2 linked regions of the Desulfitobacterium hafniense DCB-2 genome follow. The protein of the gene in region 1 interacts with the protein of each later gene in a pairwise test. Links are inferred from orthologs where the notes say so. Each region holds a gene or a part of one and is shown on either strand. Other genes may lie near its edges.

Evidence for each region.
Region 2: the proteins of DHAF_RS18270 (region 1) and def interact in binary tests that used the Escherichia coli proteins (3 or more experiments, as listed by UniProt). The link is inferred for Desulfitobacterium hafniense DCB-2 from one-to-one orthologs.

The regions. Positions count from the first base shown.
Region 1 is NC_011830.1:3,894,740-3,899,459, reverse strand. Bases 1,645-4,478 are described here. They hold DHAF_RS18270 (aspartate-semialdehyde dehydrogenase), read left to right. Parts: upstream 1,645-2,483; coding sequence 2,484-3,473; downstream 3,474-4,478. Other genes in these bases: dapG (aspartate kinase), read left to right, coding at 3,608-4,478; DHAF_RS18275 (dipicolinate synthase subunit B), read left to right, coding at 1,799-2,386; dpsA (dipicolinate synthase subunit DpsA), read left to right, coding at 1,645-1,780. Outside these bases: dapB (4-hydroxy-tetrahydrodipicolinate reductase), read left to right, coding at 1-784; more of dpsA, read left to right, coding at 869-1,644; more of dapG, read left to right, coding at 4,479-4,720.
Region 2 is NC_011830.1:4,092,025-4,095,878, forward strand. What follows is about bases 1-2,911. They hold def (peptide deformylase), read right to left. Parts: upstream 1,727-2,911; coding sequence 1,274-1,726; downstream 1-1,273. Other genes in these bases: fmt (methionyl-tRNA formyltransferase), read right to left, coding at 1-691; priA (primosomal protein N'), read right to left, coding at 1,893-2,911. In the rest of the region: more of priA, read right to left, coding at 2,912-3,854. UniProt on the Escherichia coli protein: Removes the formyl group from the N-terminal Met of newly synthesized proteins. Requires at least a dipeptide for an efficient rate of reaction. N-terminal L-methionine is a prerequisite for activity but the enzyme has broad specificity at other positions.

The DNA.
Region 1 (4,720 bases):
TGTTTCTGGAGCCGGAGGAAAAATGGGCAGGGAAGTAGTTCGCACTATCCTCGACCAGGAAGATATGCAGCTGGTTGGTGCTTCAGATGCACGTCAGCAAGGCAGGGATATAGGAGAGCTTCTGGCCATGGCTCCCTTAGGGATTGAGATAACCGGCCCTCTGGAAGTGGCGCACCTTAAAGAGACCCGGGCAGATATTATGGTGGATTTTACCAATCCTCAATCTGTACTGAAAAATGCCAAATGTGCTTTGGCGGCCGGAGTCGTTCCAGTCTTAGGGACCACGGGCTTAGATGAAGCCGATATTTCGGAAATCCGGGATCTTGTGGATCAAACGAAAGTGGGGGCTTTTATTGCCCCGAATTTTGCCATAGGCGCCATACTCATGATGCGCTTTGCTCAGGAGGCTGCAAAGTATTTCCCTCATGTGGAGATTATTGAGCTGCATCATGACCAAAAGCTGGATGCACCTTCCGGAACGGCTCTCAAAACCGTAGAGTGGATATCAGAAGTAAGAAAACCCCTGGTGCAGGGTCATCCTAATGAGTACGAAAAAATCAAGGGCTCACGGGGCGGTGATGTGGACGGAATTCATATTCATTCTGTTCGCTTGCCCGGATTTATAGCTCATCAGGAAGTCATTTTCGGCGGCCTCGGACAAGCTTTGACGATCCGGCATGATGCCCTTTCCCGGGAAACCTATATGCCTGGGATTATGCTGGCCGTCCGCAAAGCAAGCCAACTCTCAAATTTGGTAATAGGACTAGAGAATTTCCTCGAATAGGAATCCTCATCGGGGAACCGCATTCTATCTTTCCTCATATACTGGATAGTAGTCATGGGACACAGTCTCAAAGGGGGCTTCAAGATGAGTGCGGGTCTAACTGGAATTCGAGTAGCTGTAATTGGAGGGGATGACCGAGAGATTTATATGATTCCGGAGCTTCAAAAGCTAGGGGCCTACATAGTCGGGGTCGGATTTGAAAAAGCAGCTCCAATCCAAGGGGTGACACTCCTTTCTTCACCGCTGGAAGCGGTGGAGAAGGCAGATGTTCTGCTTTTTCCAATGTACGGTACCGATGAACGTGGGGATGTCAAAGCCAAGTATTCCGAGACGCCGATTGTGCTGAATAAGGAACTGTTAAAAGCTGTTTCGCCTAAGGTGCCGCTTTTTATCGGGTGGGCTCGTCCCGCCTTAAAATCAGCTGCAGAAATGCTGGGAATCCAGATTGTCGAAACGGCTAACCTTGATCAACTTGCTATTCTCAACTCGATCCCTTCAGCGGAAGGAGCTATCCAAATGGCCATGGAGGCCTCCCCCATCACTATCCACGGCAGTGAGAGCTTTGTGCTTGGCCTGGGGCGATGTGGCTGGACTCTTGCCCGGACCTTAAAAGGGATGGGGGCTCATGTTACCGGAGTAGCCCGTAAACCGGCGGATCTGGCCAGGGCCTTGGAAATGGGCCTGGAGGCGGTTCATTTTGCTGATCTGGATGAAAAGATTGGGAAGGCGGAACTTATTTTCAATACAGTTCCTCACCTGATTCTGGACAAAGTCATGTTGGAACAGGTGAATCATGAGGCTGTCATTATCGACATTGCTTCACTTCCCGGCGGCACGGATTTTGAATACGCCAAGGCTAAAGGCATCAAAGCAATGCTTGCCCCAGGTCTACCCGGTAAGGTTGCACCCAAAGCAGCAGGGAAAATTCTTGCTCAAGTCTACCCGCAACTTATTCTTCGCCACCTGACCACAAAGAATGCCTCTTTAAAGTTTTGAAGTGGAGGTGACGAAGGCATGAAACTTGACGGGTTAAAGATTGGTTTTGCTGTAACGGGCTCACATTGCACCTTGCATGAAATCACTGAGGTCATGCGTAAGATGGTTGAAGAAGGAGCGGATTTAACGCCCATTATCTCTTATGCCGTAGATACCATGGACACACGATTTGGTAAAGCAGAAGACTGGAAGAAAAAATTCGAAGAAATAACCCAGAAAAAGGTTATTCAGACTATCCCGGATGCTGAACCCATCGGGCCGCAGAAGAAATTTGACTGCCTGCTCATTGCGCCCTGTACAGGCAATACACTGGCAAAGCTGGCCAATGGTATTACCGACACTCCGGTGCTGATGGCGGCCAAAGCCCATCTTCGTAATCAGCGGCCTTTGGTGATAGCCGTCTCAACCAATGATGGCCTGGGATTGAACGCGCGGAATATCGGGACGCTTTTATGTACAAAAAATATATTTCTCGTTCCATTCGGGCAGGATAGCCCGGCTACCAAAGCGAATTCTTTAGTAGCCCATATGGATAAAATTCCGGATACAATTCTCATGGCTTATGAGGGAAAACAAATTCAGCCCATACTGGTTGATTATCACTAATAAACTCAAACTGATCAGTTAGGTGGATATGGTGCTGTGCTTTCAGGCTTAGCACCATATTCCTAGTATTTTATCAGTGGATTAAGGAGGAACATTTATGCCGAATGTTGCAATTGTTGGAGCTACAGGTGCGGTTGGACAAGAGTTCTTAAAGATTCTTGTGGAAAGGAATTTTCCTGTGGAGGAATTACGCTTATTAGCGACAAAACGCTCCGCAGGCAAAAAGATCCTTTGGCAAGGCAGGGAAATTGAGGTTCAAGAAACTACCCATGATAGTTTTAAAGGTATCGATATAGCATTATTTGCCGGAGGATCATCCAGTACAGAATTCGCTCCTTCCGCGGTTAAAAGCGGGGCTGTAGTGATTGATAACAGCAGTGCTTATCGTCTTGATCCTGAGGTCCCCCTGGTCGTACCTGAAGTCAACCCGGAAGATGTAAAATGGCATAAGGGGATCATCGCTAATCCTAACTGTTCAACGATTATTATGGCAGTCGCCTTGAAACCTATCTTTGATCTGGCAGGGATTAAAAGGGTGGTTGTGTCAACCTATCAGGCCGTTTCCGGAGCAGGACGTGAAGGGATCGAAGAATTGGAAGATCAGGTTCGCAATTGGGTGCAAGGGGAAGAAGTGAAGAGTCAGACATTCCCTTATCAAATTGCTTTTAACTTGATTCCCAGAATTGATGTATTCCAAGAAGGAGATTACACCAAAGAAGAGTGGAAGATGGTTAAGGAGACTCAGAAGATTTTTCATGTGGATACTATGCCGATTACGGCAACCACAGTCCGGGTTCCTGTGTTAAGAAGCCATTCCGAATCTATTAACATAGAAACAGAGCGGAGTGTCGGCTTGGATGAGGTCAAGGCAGCTTTCCAAAAGGCTCCGGGAGTTATCGTTGAGGATAATCCGGCAGAAGATCGTTATCCCATGCCTTGGTTTACTTCAGACACCGATGAAGTCTATATAGGCCGTATCCGTAAAGATTTTTCCATTGAAAATGGGATCAATCTCTGGGTTGTGGGTGACCAAATTCGTAAGGGAGCCGCCACCAATACGATACAGATTGCCGAACTCTTATTATAGTCTGATTATGAGCACTGTAGAGAAGAGTGTTCATAGCAGGGTCCATATTAAAATGTTAAAAACACAAGCATACAGCCTCTGGATCAGAGAATAGAATAATTGAATAATAATGTGAGGCGACAGGAGGAGTTCAGGTGCGTGTTTTGGTCCAAAAGTTTGGGGGAACTTCAGTATCCAGTGCTGAACGTCGGGCCCAGGTTGCCGCAAAAGTCTCTGAAGCAGTGCGGGAAGGGTATTCACCTGTTGTTGTAGTTTCCGCCATTGGACGCAGTGGGGATCCCTATGCGACAGATACCTTTATCAATCTGGTCAACGGCATTACCCTTGAATCACCCAAGCGGGAAATGGATCTTTTGATGAGCTGCGGGGAAATCATCTCCGGTGTGGTTTTGACCAGCACCCTAAAGAGCATGGGGCTTGAGGCAATCCTGTTAACAGGTGGTCAAGCAGGAATTATAACCAATGATTGTTATGGAGATGCCCGCATCATTCGCGTAGAGCCGAAAGGGATCCTTGATCATCTAAGTGAGGGAAGAGTTGTCGTCGTTACCGGCTTTCAAGGAGTTACCGAAGATGGCCAGGTCACCACATTAGGTCGCGGGGGAAGCGATACTACAGCTTCAGCTCTTGGTGTTGCATTAAATGCCGAGGCCATCGATATCTATACTGATGTGGAAGGAATTATGACTGCCGATCCGCGTATTGTTGAGGATGCCCGTATCTTAGATGTGGTAACCTATAATGAGATATGTCATTTGGCCCATCAGGGAGCCAAAGTGATTCATCCCCGTGCGGTGGAAATTGCTATGCAGCGCAATATTCCCATTTGGATCAAATGTACATTTTCCGATGCCCGAGGAACTTTAGTAACAAGTATACAGCCCGACATGGGAGCGGGAACAGATATTACGGGAGACCGAACGATTACGGGGATTGCCCACACGCCCAATGTGACCCAGATTCAAGTACCTACCCATGATGTAGCCGATGTGCTGCAAGTCGATAAACAGATCTTTAAGGGAATGGCTTTAGCAGATATTAGTGTCGACTTTATAAGTGTGCAGCCGGAGAGTGTGCTTTACACCGTACCTGATGAAATAGCGGAAAAAGCAATGAAGATTCTCGATAATTTAGGATTTAAGCCTACAGCGGTCCCTGGATGTGCCAAAGTCTCCATCGTTGGAGCGGGTATCGCAGGAGTTCCCGGTGTGATGGCCAATATGGTGGAGGCCTTATCCGATGCGGGT
Region 2 (3,854 bases), 200 kb from region 1 along the record:
CGGGCCAGGGATTCAGGCCGCGGATCTGATTATGAATGTCTTGGGCGCTGCGTGCCCAGTCGATCTTCTCATGCTCCCGGGTCAGCAAAGAGGCATAACGCACCGGCCCCTTTTGGGGTGTCCTGGGCAATTTCCCCTTGTGAAGCTGCTCCAAAGTAGCGATTAAAAGCTGAGCGCCAGCTTGGGCCAGAGCATCATGAAGCTCCCCGGTGGTGGTATCCTCCCCAATCGGGAGTTCGGTTTTCAGAAGCATATCTCCCGTATCCAGCCCTTCATCCATCTGCATGGTGGTCACGCCGGTCCTTTGATCTCCCTTCAGGATGGACCAATGAATGGGAGCGGCGCCGCGCCAATCCGGCAAAAGGGAAGCATGGACATTGATGCAGCCGTAAGGGGGCAATCCTAAGATTTCTTTGGATAATAGTTGTCCATAGGCCACCACGATGATGACCTCCGGGGCCAGTTCCTTTAAGATTTCCAGGCTCTCGGGGCTTTTGACTTTGGGGGGCTGATAAACGGGCAGCCCCAGCTCCTGAGCGGCTGTCTTAACCGGACTGGGCTTCAGGTTCTTGCCCCGGCCGGAAGGGCGGTCCGGCTGGGTAAACACTCCCGCCACATCGTGACCGTGAGCCGCCAGGGCTTGGAGAGTTGGAACGGCGAAGTCCGGCGTTCCCATGAAAACGAGTCGCATAGTGATTACTCCTTATATTGAAGGTTATATCTCCAGGATTTTGCTTTACGTCGTTCGCTCCATAAGCTGCGCGGACAAAACTAACGCTCAAGCCCTCCGCTCCATCGGGTCCCCGCCCAAATCGCTCCTGCTCAATGGGCGGTTGGAAACGTCCTGTTTCCAACCTGACTCCGCTGCATGCTTTTCGCGAAGTTTTGTTTCCGCTCGCTTAAATTCGCTTCCCTCGTGTAAATCAAAATCCTTGGGCTGTTTCTTGGGTTCAAGCAAGCGGGGCGTTGTAGGATAGGGATTACTTCACTCAGGACCCTTAAGTGCTGCTTATACTCAAGAGAAGATCTGAAAAGAGGACCTTCAAGTGTAGCTTTGCGCACAAAAGGGAACGGATTTAGCGGAGGGGTGGTCGGGTGAAGGTCGCTTTCTTAACATAGCGCAGCCACGGTTCACATGCAGAAAACAGCGGGGTTTGGCGTAGCTGTTAAGGAAGCGAGTGAACCAGCCCCGGAGCTATGGAGAGACCGTTGTGCGTAAAGCTACACACGACCCAAGCATCGGTTCCCCTTCTACCAATACAGCCAACAGGTGCTACCTCCGAGAAGTCTTCTTCGCTTTATCAACGAACAAGATCCCTTCCAGGTGGTCGATTTCATGCTGGAGGCAGCGGGAAAGCAGTCCTTCTCCTTCGATGACCTGGAGCTCCCCCTGGCGGTTGAGGGCTTCTACTTTGACTTTGGCTGCCCGGGCTACCTGACCGGTTATGCCGGGGATGCTTAAGCATCCTTCATCATCCAGATCTTCGCCCTCTTTGGCGATGATGACAGGGTTGATTAGCTCCAAGGGGCCTTCTCCTACGTCGATAACGACGACGCGTTTGGAGACTCCCACCTGGGGAGCGGCCAAGCCTACTCCATTGGCATCATAGAGTGTATCCAACATATTATCTAAAAGCTTTGCAATATTAGGTGTTATCTCTTTGACGGGAACAGCTTTCTCCCGCAGTACTTCGGAACCAATTTCTACAATCTGATAAATCGCCATGTCACGGTTTCCCCTTCCTACTCATTTCTTCTTATTTTATTATTTATTATACTACATATCTCCAATATTGAACGAGACCCCATTCAGAAGGAGATCCAACACCCACTGAAGGCCTGCCGAATCCACCCTGGACTTGGGGCGGGTTAGTTCAATACTCGGTAATGTCTTACATGCTTAAGGGATCTACTTCGATATTGAGTTGAATTCCCGAACTAATGGGATCACGTGCAAAACGCCGGACACCTTGATGCAAGAATTCACGTAGTGTATCCATAAGTTTTCCTTTAACCGAGACCTGCCAGCGGAAATGATTTTTGAGGCGGGGAATCACAGCCGGAGCAGGGCCGAGAATATCTAAAGAAGTATGCCCATTTTGATCGGATACTATTCCCTGCCTTAAAGAATTGACCAGGCTATGGGCTCCTTTGATCACTTTCTCTTCCTTTTCATGAATAAGGGTCACCCGGATGACATGGGTGAAGGGAGGATAATTTCTGGCTTTCCGATAGCCAATCTCTTCCCAAAAGAAGCCCTTAAAATTGTGCTGAGAGGCTTGAATAATCGCCCTGTCTTCCGGTGTATAAGTCTGAATCACAACCTGCCCGGGTTTTTGACTGCGGCCGGCCCGGCCGGCCACTTGGGTCAGAAGCTGGAAGGTTCTCTCCCTGGCGCGGAAATCCGGCATATTCAGCATCTGATCGGCTGCCACAACTCCTACTAAAGTGACATTAGGAAAATCCAGTCCCTTGGCCATCATCTGGGTGCCCACGAGGATATCTGCCTCCTGGCGGCGGAATTTGCCCAGGATGTCCTCATAGGCATCTTTAGAGCGGGTGGTATCAAAATCCAGGCGGAGGATTCGTGCCGCCGGGTAAAGTCCTTTGATTTCATCTTCCACCCGCTGAGTCCCTTGCCCAAAAAAGCGAATATAGCGGCTGCCGCATTCCGGACAGGTGCGGGGAGGAACCTCTTCATGATTGCAATAATGGCAACGCATGGTGTGGCCTTGAGTATGGTAAGTCAGAGCAATATCACAGTCATGACAGCGAATCACATAACCGCATTCCCGGCAGACCACAAAGGTGGAGTAGCCGCGGCGGTTTAAGAACAGCATGGACTGTTCTCCCCGCTCCAGGGTCCTTTTCAGCTTGTCTTGCAGGGAGAGGGAAAACATACTGCGATTCCCTTTAATCAATTCCTCCCGCATATCCACCACTTCCACAGGGGGCAGCGGGCGGCGGTTGACCCGTTCTTCCATGGTAAGCAAAGGAACCTTGCCGGTCTGAGCCGCGGCATAGGCTTCCAGCGAAGGGGTAGCGCTTCCCAAAAGCACTACTCCCCGGAGCTGTTCCATCCGTTTACGGGCTACATTGCGGGCATGGTATTTGGGATTTTCCTCTTGGTGATAGGCGCTCTCATGCTCTTCATCCAAGATGATCAAGCGTAAATCAGGCAGCGGGGCAAAAACCGCCGAACGGGCCCCGACGACAATCCTGATTTTCCCCTGGAGAATATCCTGCCAGGCCTTGGCCTTTTCCCCCACTTGCAATCCCGAGTGAAGTACAATCAACTGCTCGCCGAATTGGTCTTGAAAATAGCGGGCGATCTGAGACGTCAGCGAAATCTCAGGAACCAATAAAATGGCTGAACCACCTTTAACCAGCACTTCCCCAATCAGTCTTTGGTAGACTTCCGTCTTGCCGCTGCCGGTAACCCCATGCAAGAGCAGGGTTTCATAACTTTGTTTATCCAGGGCCTGAGTAACTTTTTCACATACTTTCCCTTGTTCAGGAGTGAGTGTCCGCAGGTAATCCGGTCCCTGGTGAACATTAAGTTCAATATCGGCTTCATGCATCATACCGGTCATCGATTCCCTATCTCCCAGGTCATCGCCAACCCTCTCTTCGGGAGTAAGCGCAGCCTGGACCTTGCGGGGAACACCGGAGGTAAAGCGGGATTCCAGTTTGAGCCAGCCTTGTTTGGCTAAGTGCTCTACCTGAGTCTTGGACAGCCCTGAACGCTTAAGATAGGTGCTCAGGGGCAATGTCTTATTCCGCGACCGAAAGATAACCGCCAAAGCCTGATAGGTCTCTGAATCCAGGATTTTTAAGGCCTTAACATCCTCATC